Regions from separate parts of the Paenibacillus sp. JNUCC32 genome, predicted to be linked through region 1. Evidence: predicted binding sites of a transcription regulator. Region 1 holds the regulator's gene; each other region holds the start of a gene.

Region 1 (3,141 bases):
CATTGCTGCTGGAGGCAAGGGAAGCCTATCCTTATCTGAAGCAGATCGCTGTTGTCTATGTCCCGCGCGAGCTGCAGCTTGCGCGTTTGATGGAGCGGGACGCTCTTACCCGGGAAGCGGCAGAGGCGCGTCTTAGCAGCCAGATGGACATTGAGGAGAAGAAGCTTCGAGCGGATATCCTGATCGATAACAGCGGCACGTTGGCCGAAACGCAGCAGCAGGTGGACAACCTGTGGAACAGGTTGGTTCAGTTATGAAGTGGCTTCGTAAAAAAAGGGTGCTGCTCCTGCTGTTCGTTTCTTTTGTAGCGCTGCTGTTCCTAAGTTCCAATTGGATGACCCTGCTGTATCCGATTCATTATAAGGATGAGATCCGCAAACATGCCGCTTATTATGAGGTCGATCCGTTTCTGGTGGCCTCGATCATCCGGGTGGAAACGAATTTCAAGCCGGGCAAGGAATCCAAGAAGGGGGCGCTGGGCATTATGCAGCTGATGCCGGATACGGCGAACTGGGCGATGGAAATGGCCAAGCTCCCGTCGGTGAACCTGCTGAGCGTAAAGAATGAAGTGGATGCGAACATCCAGCTGGGCACCTGGTACATTCAGAATCTGCACAAGGAAATGGACGGCAATCCGATTGCCGCCATCGCCGCTTATAACGCGGGCCCGGGGAACGTCAAGAATTGGATCAACAAGGGCATGTGGGACGGAACCTATGAGAACGTGAAGAGTATACCCATCGGGGAAACCCGGCATTATGTACAGCGCGTGATTTATTATTATAATCAATATACGGATGTGTATAAGGGCGGCTTCTAAAGAAAAAAAGAGCGCTGGACAGGCTCTTACATCGAGCCGCCAACACTCCTTTTTTAAGGAAGAATCAATTATTGACCGGAGTATTGACCAGCCAATTGTTGCTCGGCCAGGGTTACAAGACGCTTTGTGATGTATCCCCCGATCGAACCGTTCTCATAGGAAGTCATGTTACCTTGGTATCCGTCTTGTGGAATGGAGATACCAAGTTCTTGAGCTACCTCGTACTTCAGTTGCTCAAGAGCAGCGTTTGCGCGAGGAACAACCAGGTTGTTAGAGTTGTTGTTGCTTTGTGCCATGTTAAGTTCACCTCCTTGGGTTGGTAAAAGTATTATGTCTCGGGTCTCGCATTTTCATAACATAAAAGACAAAAGTTTCGCTGGTAAATTTTTCTGATGCCCATTAAGGGCGAATCACGCTGAATACAAAGGAAGTGAAGACAACTTATGAAGTGTCCATATTGCAGTTATGCCGGAACGAAAGTGCTGGATTCCAGGCCTGCCAACGAGAATAAATCCATCCGCCGCCGCAGGGAATGCGAGCAGTGCAGCAAGAGATTCACAACCTTTGAAATGGTGGAGGAAACGCCGCTGATCGTCGTGAAAAAGGACGGAAGCCGCGAAGAGTTCAGCCGGGAGAAGGTGCTCCGCGGTTTGATAAGGGCATGCGAGAAGCGTCCGGTATCCGTGGACCAGCTTGATATGATCGTATCGGATGTCGAGAAGGCGCTGCGCAATACCGCGGCGGCGGAAGTGGAGAGCCGCCAGATAGGGGAGCTTCTGATGGAGCGGTTATATCCGGTCGACGAGGTAGCTTACGTTCGGTTTGCGTCCGTATACCGGCAGTTCAAGGATATCAATATGTTCATGAAGGAACTGAAAAGCCTGCTGTCCAAGGATACGGACGTGCAGGAGCTGTAAGAGCGCCACGGTTCTTAAACGACCCTGGTGCTCTTCCGGCGCTCTCATGGCGCCAAATTCTCAACATCGATAAGTGACATTATATAGAGAAGGAAAAAAGGCACTGCGCATTATCAAAAAAGTTCTGAAAAAGTGTTGACATGCCTGCTGATTTTTTATATGATATAGAAGTCGCTTACGGGGCCTTAGCTCAGCTGGGAGAGCGCATCGCTGGCAGCGATGAGGTCAGGGGTTCGATCCCCCTAGGCTCCATACGAAGAGAAACCCTTGAGAAATCAAGGGTTTTTTTGTTTTTATAACTTTTTAATACTTCCCAGAAAATTAAATTATTACATGAGCGTAAAAAAGGAAGTACAACGCATCGTTGATTGTTCTTACTTTATTGTATCGCCTGTAACAGAAGTAGGGCCGGCATCTGTCGCTCGATTTGCCTTAAATCCGGAAGAGAGCAGCAAGACCAAAAATCCACCGGCGACGCCCCACAAAATCAAGGCGTTTGAGTGAGCTGCGTCCAGTCCGCCGAAGTACATGACTTCCCGTAGCCCTCCTGCCGCGAAGCGCAGTGGCGTCCACGAATAGATCCAATCTCGCGTCGTCTGCGACAAGAACTCCGGAGCCATGTTCAGGAGCGGCACCGAGAAGAACATCAGCAGTACGAGCAGCGGTATTGCACGGAATCCGATCCAATTCAGCAAGGAAGATTGCAACAAGAAGAACGCCGATCCAGCCAACCATAAGAACAACCACGTCTCCCCCGCGTTCGCCAGTTCCATGCCGTACCACGACGAAGCCATCCATATGGTGAAGCATGAGGCTATGCCGACGATCCCAAGCCCCCCGATAGCTTGCAGGGCGCTGACTGTCCATCTCCTTGAACCCGCGGCGACCGCCTTCTGGCTAGCCAGGAGCAAGACGACGCCGGTCACCATGCTGCCGATCCATATAATCTGGGTAAACAAACCCGGCGCATTTCCCGCCGCATTATTCACTCCCGGTGGATGTACGACTTCCTCCTGAACGTTCACCGGTGTCATTAAAGCTTTAGCCGTCTCAATGGGAATTTGTCCCGTTTGCTGTCCGATCTGCCCAAGCAGCTGCTGCAACAGTTCCCCATTGATCATGTTCATCGCTTGCCCCATTGCCTGTCTTACGACCATCGAGGCTTGGGTGTTCATACCCTCGTTGGAGATGATTCTCACATTAGGGTGAATCGGCGAGTGAGTCGCTAACGAGAGTAAACCGCTGCTCAGATTCGCAGGAATCACCATCGCTCCGTAATATTCGCGTTTATCCAGTCCATCCCGAGCCTTTTCCTCGGAATCCACGACATGCCAGACAAACGGCATTGCCGGGCTCGACAGCAACTTTTCCCGGATCATTTCCCCTACCGCAAACGTTTCTCCA
Region 2 (3,141 bases), 3.4 Mb from region 1:
GCAAAACCGGCGCATATGCCGGATGATCTCGATCCCCAGCCCTCGACTGTCCTCATCCTCGCCGTGATGCCGTCCGGTCAACGCCTTCAGGCATTCGGCCAGCCCGATAAATCCAAGCGCCAGGGTGCCGTGCTTGATCAGCTCGCGCACCTTATCCTCCGGCGCCAGCGCCTCGCCGCCTTCCCACACGCCCTCCCGCATCATGAAATCGGACGCTTTGGCCGGTTGGTCGGCCTGCAGCTCGTAACGGTGAATCAAGCCCTCCACCGCAATTCTCATATAATGATCCAGCTGTTGATAGAAACGGTTCAGGTCCGGCACTTCCCGCTTTCCTTGAACGATGCCATGTTCAATCCCGAGCCGGACCAAATTGATCGTATTAAAGGACAGGTTGCCCTTGCCGCTTAGGCGGTTTCGCCCAAAGCGATCCGAAATCGTGCGGGTCCTGCAGCCCATGGTGGCAATAATCGTGTCCGGGTCGCCCGGGTTATAATAGACGAGATTAAACGACGCGTCCACGTTGACGAAATTCGGATAGAGCCTGCGGCTGGAGCACTCGACGGCTTTCAGGAACAGGTCGTAATTCGGCTCGCCTTCCGCCTGGTTGACCCCCTGCTTGCACTGGAAAATATGCTGCGGAAATATCGGCGTCTCTCCCCCGCCGAGCCCCTTCATCGTGGCATCCAGCAGGGCGTGGGACACCAGCCTTCCTTCGGTTGACGTGCACATGCCGTAATTCAACGAAGTGAAAGGAATTTGTCCGCCGGCCCGGCTGCTCATCGTATTCAAATTATGGATCAAGGATTCCGCGGCCTGCTTGGTTTCATTCACCGTTTCATGATAGGCATAATGGTATATTCGCGGATATGTGTCCTTCAGCAGCTCATTGTCTATGTATATTTCGTGATCCTCAAGAGCTATTTTATACGGCCGATCCTCTCCCAGCCCCGCTTCTCCGAAGTAGGCCAGCCCTTTGCGAAAATGCCGACGAAACGATTTGCCGACATACGGCGCGAGATCCCAATCGATTTTGCTGCCGGACACGCCGCCGAATTGGCTGTTCTGCTGGGATTGAAAGATGATGGCTACCAGCGCCATGGCGGTCATGATGCTCTGCGGCGGCCTGACCGATCCGTTACCGGTATTGAAGCCCTTGGCCAGCAACCGGCCGAACGGGATGAAGATGCAGTTCGTCGTTCCCAGCGCATACTGGTCCAGGTCATGAACGTATACATACCCATCCCTCACCGCTCTCGTGAGCTCTGTCGGCAGGATGAATTTGCTTGCCATCCATTTGGCGTATTCGGAGCCGATCCGGCTCATTTTTCCGCTGAAGGATTCCCCGTTCAGATTCGCGTTCTCCCGCAGCAGGTCCAAATCGGTTACCCCGATCACATCCCTGCTGATCTTATAAAGCTCTCCCCGCCGCATCCGCTCCAGATCGCGGGCCTCCCTGTAATGTTGATAGGCAGCTGCTACTTCGGGATAACCCGTGCTTTGCAAATGCTCCACAACGAAATCTTGAATCTCCTCCACGCTAACCTGGTCCATCCCCGCAGTGGCATGGGCAACCTCATCTCCAATCCGCAAGGAAGCATCCTTGCGGGAAACACCCTCTACCGCCATAAAAGCTTTATCCACCGCCTCCACGATTCGGATCGTCTCAAATTTTACCAGGCATCCGTCTCTCTTCATGACCTTCATGAATAGGAACAACTCCTCTTCTTCATATCGTTAACACACTATATATAGTTTTATTTTATCAAATTACATCCATATATAGTTTAGTGCTGTGATATAGGTCACGATGGTCGGTCTTTAAAATCGAATAGGGCTGCACTTACGCGTAACCCTGAAGGGGATACTGCCCTACAAAAAAAAGGCACCTCGGGCGATCCTGGGATCAACATCGGGTACCTTCTTGTTTGACCAATAACAATTTAACTTTCCACAGGAGGCATCGGGGTTGGCGTCGGCTTGGCATAGCCGGTGCTGTATTTCTCGTCGATCGCGGTCCGGATATCCGTTAGGCTCATACCCTCACTGCTCATTTTGGCAGATTCCACGGCAATGTCCAAACACACCCCGCAGCGGGTGCCGTGATCGTCCCACACCACCGTGCCGTCCTCCTGAATCTCATCGATAAAACAGTTCAGGTTGCTCTCATGACCGGCACTTTCCCCGCAGCCGCAGTAACAAGGAATGTATTTCAGGACATCACTCACCTGCGCGGACAAAGCATAAATCGTTTGGAGCTCGCTGGTCTGGCTCTTCAAAAAGGTCGGCAGCTCATCGATCGAAGACGTCGCCTCCTGGATATCCCCGTTGGACAGCTGCGTCTGATGTCCGTGCTCATGCGCCGCCTCGGCTGCCTGTCCACCAACGACCTGCTCCTGGGCGCTTTTTCCCGAACAGCCGCTCAGCATAAGGCCGGCGGACAGCAGCAGGATGACAAACCGTTGTTTCCCTGTTTTCATCATTCATTTCCTCCATTTAATTAAGCTAGCGGCCGTAAATCCCGTTATCGCCTTACGACCCTATTCTTCGCGTCGTAATCGCTGGTTGTGGGCGATCTTGGCTTCGTTCCCCTGCTCCGTGGCCTGATAGAACACCCGGCGGGAGAGCTCCTTCGGCAAATACTCCTGCTTCACGTAATGGCCCGGATAATCGTGCGGGTACTTGTAGCCCACATGTCCCAGCTTAACCGCCCCCGAGTAATGCGCATCGCGCAGATGCAGCGGAACCTCCGCCGATTTCACTTCATTCATGGCGGACATCGCGCGGGATATGGCGGATACAACGCCATCGGATTTCGGGCTCTCCACGGCGAACAGGATCGCCTGGGCGATATTCAGCTTGGCTTCCGGCCAGCCGTTGTTCCGGTAGGCATCCAATGCGCTTACCGCCTGCACCATGGCTTGGGGATTGGCCAGCCCGATATCCTCGCTGCTGGCAGCAATCAGGCGGCGGATGAACACCATCGGGTCCATGCCGAGCTTTTCGACTGCATACAAAAACCAGAACAGCGCCGCATCGCTGGAGCCCCGAATGCTCTTGTGAAAGGCGGACAGCACATCATACTGCGTGGACTCGTCCGCACGCACGGTAGGCCGGCGAATCGATTCCTCCGCCACCTCCAGC
Region 3 (3,141 bases), 400 kb from region 1:
AATGCCTGGAACGAGCCCTTCTCCTCGGCAATATCCGCGGATGCAAGATACGCTTCGCGCGCGATGAAGCCATACAGCTTATCCAGGAACTCCAGCGATTCCGGGCTGCCGTAACGGATGTTCAGCTTGATCATCAGCTCGGCCAGACCCATTGTTCCGAGGCCTACGCGGCGCTCTTTTTTCTGGTTCAATTCGTTTTCTTCAAAATGGTAAGGCGTCCGGTCGATGACATTATCCAGGAAACGCACGGAGTAACGCGTCGTCGTAGCCAGCTCATCCCATGCAACGTCATGATTCGCTTCATCGTAGAACTTCGACAGGTTCATCGCGGACAGGTTGCATACGCCCCAGCCCGGAAGTCCCTGCTCGCCGCAAGGGTTGGTACAGATGATCGGGTTGAAATACCAGCTGTTGGACATCTGGTTGTAGTATTCCATGAAGACCACGCCCGGCTCTGCCGATTTCCATGCGGATTCGATAATGGTGTGCCATACCTCGCGTGCTTTAACCGTTTTATATGGAATGACGCTGCGTCCGGCTTTCTTCCATTTATCCAAATCGCCGTCCCACAGCTCATCGTAATCGGGATCGGTGGTATCCGGGAACACGAGCTCCCAGTCCAGGTCTTCCTTCACGGCTTTCATGAAAGCGTTGCTGACGCATACCGACAGGTTCGCGTTCGTGACTTGTCCCATCGTCTGCTTCACCGTAATGAAATCCTCCACGTCCGGGTGCCAATCGTTCATCATCAGCATGAGCGCGCCGCGGCGGCTTCCGCCCTGCTCGATCAGGCCTGTCGTATAACTGAACAATCCGCCCCACGATACCGCACCGCTGGAGGAGCCGTTCACGCCTCTAACGATCGCGCGCCGAGGACGAAGGGAAGACAAGTTGATGCCGACACCGCCGCCGCGCGCCATAATCTCGGTCATCTCGCTCAGGGTTTCCATGATGCCGCCCCGACTGTCCTTCGGGGAAGGAATGACGTAACAGTTGAACAGCGTCAATTCATCGCTTGCACCCGCTCCGGCCGCAATCCGTCCGCCCGGCACCAGCTTCCAATCATCCAGAATCTCGCGGAACTTCCCGCGCCACTCTTCCTGCAGTTCCGGCGTTGCCTCAACCGATGACATGGCTGCCGCGAGACGATCCCACATTTCTTCCGGCGTTTTCTCGATGGTTAACGTCAGCTTCTCCACATCCGACTCCACAAGCTCGCCCTTCCGTGTCTTCACGGTGACCTTGCGGCCTTCGCGTTTCACGATTTCGCCAACTTCCTTGGTCGGAAATTTAGGATCATCCTTCGTCAGCACGAGCACCACGTCGCCGACCTTGGCGTTGTTGGTGTCCGCATCCTTCCAGGCATACCGGTCCAAAAAGATCTTCTCGCTTAAACCTTCCAGCCGCTGATTCTGCATCGTACTCAAGTGCAACTACCTCCTATATAAGATATAAAATTTAAAAGATTCCCAAGTATGTGCTCACCAACAACATAACCTGTTATGTAGCCGGTCAAACATCCAAAACCACTATATACACCACATATAGTGCTATTTATTCATTATACTACACTATATATAGGTTAACTATGCCGATAATGTGAAAATTAAGCCGACAGTTCCAAGCTCCCGCGCGCAAGCTTCCGCTTTCTTCCTCTCGCTCTCTTTTTCGCTGATCCCTATGAAAAAAAGGATGAAAATATCCAATTCCAGCAGCCGTGCGCTCTATAGGGTATTCCGCGGCTCCCGAATCCGTGCAAGGTTATGAAGACTTCTTTTTTCGTCCATACTACATATACACCGTTGGCCCGGAATCTTTCATCACAGGAGGAGATCGACATGAACCAACAGCCATCTGCCGACTCAGGCATGATTTTCGACCCGCGCCTTCCCGTTCCATTGCAGATCGACCGTTCTTGGTTTGACGATCTCTCTGGCCGACTGGACAAAGGAGGCCCTTGGGGTGACTATCGTCTGGCCCAGCTTGCCGTTGAGGGCGAGAAATCGCGCCTCGTTACAAGCTTTGAAGAACTGCAGTGCCTCAAGCACCTTGGCGGTTTATCCCCGCTCCCCCATCAGACCGATACCGCAAGACGCGTTTTGTTCGAGATGTCGGGCAGAGCCATTTTGGCGGATGAGGTGGGACTTGGCAAGACGATTGAAGCCGGTCTTATTTTAAAAGAATACATCGTGCGCGGACTGGTATCCAAAGTGCTGATTCTCGTACCTGCTTCCCTGGTTCTCCAATGGGTCCGCGAGCTGAACTCCAAGTTCGGCATTCCCGCGGTCGCGCAGAAAAAAGCGTACTCCTGGGGCAATGACATCGTTGTCGCCTCCATGGATACGGCCAAGCGCGATCCGCATCAGGAGATTTTGCTGAACCAGGAATACGACATGCTCATCATCGATGAAGCCCACAAGCTCAAGAACAAGAAAACATCCAATTATCAATTCATCCAAAAGCTGCGCAAAAAATACTGTCTCCTGCTCACCGCCACGCCGGTGCAGAACGACCTCAGCGAGCTCTTCAATCTCATCACGCTGCTGAAACCGGGCCAGCTTGGCGGCCAGGGACAGTTTGCCGCAAATTTTGTCGTGGATAAACGAAGACCGAAGAACCAAGACCAGCTCAAGGATGAGCTGTCCAAGGTCATGATCCGCAACCGTCGGGGCGAAGGCGAAGTGAAGTTCACGAAGCGGTCCGTCCGCAACGTGGGACTCAGCCTTTCGCCTGAAGAACAGTCATTATACGACGGCGTTACGTCCTTCGTCAAAGATCAGTATCAGGCAGCTGGGGGAAATTTAAGCAGTATGCTGTCGCTCGTCACCCTGCAGCGGGAAGTATGCAGCAGCCGGGATGCCGTCTTCGTGACCCTTGTTAATCTGTCCAAGAAGCTGCCGGAGGACTCTCCGTTGCGCGATAAAATTTGGGAGCTGGTCTATCTCATCAAGGCCATCAAAGCAAACACCAAGGCGGAAAAAGCCATCGAGCTCATTCAGCAAATGAACGAGAAGGTCATCGTGTTCACGGAATATCGGGCCACGCAGGAATACTTGCTCAATTATTTCCGCGATCACGGGCTGGTCTCCGTCCCATACCGGGGCGGCATGAACCGCGGGAAGAAGGACTGGATGATGGACC

What was found. Region 1 encodes NrdR, which represses ribonucleotide reductase genes. Its sites were predicted from a motif close to AACACNATATATNGTGTT; they were not measured.
Region 2: JNUCC32_RS17425 (anaerobic ribonucleoside triphosphate reductase) is a predicted target of NrdR. The motif match lies at 1,739-1,756, and genes of this name have one in related genera.
Region 3: JNUCC32_RS03145 (adenosylcobalamin-dependent ribonucleoside-diphosphate reductase) is a predicted target of NrdR. The motif match lies at 1,535-1,552, and genes of this name have one in related genera.

Annotation. Positions count from the first base shown of each region.
Region 1 is NZ_CP062260.1:302,062-305,202, forward strand. It holds gene coaE (dephospho-CoA kinase) at 1-257, shown strand, start outside; gene JNUCC32_RS01425 (lytic transglycosylase domain-containing protein) at 254-820, shown strand; gene JNUCC32_RS01430 (alpha/beta-type small acid-soluble spore protein) at 889-1,116, opposite strand; gene nrdR (transcriptional regulator NrdR) at 1,264-1,737, shown strand; tRNA gene JNUCC32_RS01440 (tRNA-Ala) at 1,917-1,989, shown strand; gene JNUCC32_RS01445 (YhgE/Pip domain-containing protein) at 2,112-3,141, opposite strand, start outside.
Region 2 is NZ_CP062260.1:3,872,125-3,875,265, forward strand. It holds gene JNUCC32_RS17425 (anaerobic ribonucleoside triphosphate reductase) at 1-1,704, opposite strand, end outside; gene JNUCC32_RS17430 (PCYCGC domain-containing protein) at 1,941-2,480, opposite strand; gene JNUCC32_RS17435 (replication-associated recombination protein A) at 2,538-3,141, opposite strand, start outside.
Region 3 is NZ_CP062260.1:697,875-701,015, reverse strand. It holds gene JNUCC32_RS03145 (adenosylcobalamin-dependent ribonucleoside-diphosphate reductase) at 1-1,418, opposite strand, end outside; gene JNUCC32_RS03140 (DEAD/DEAH box helicase) at 1,839-3,141, shown strand, end outside.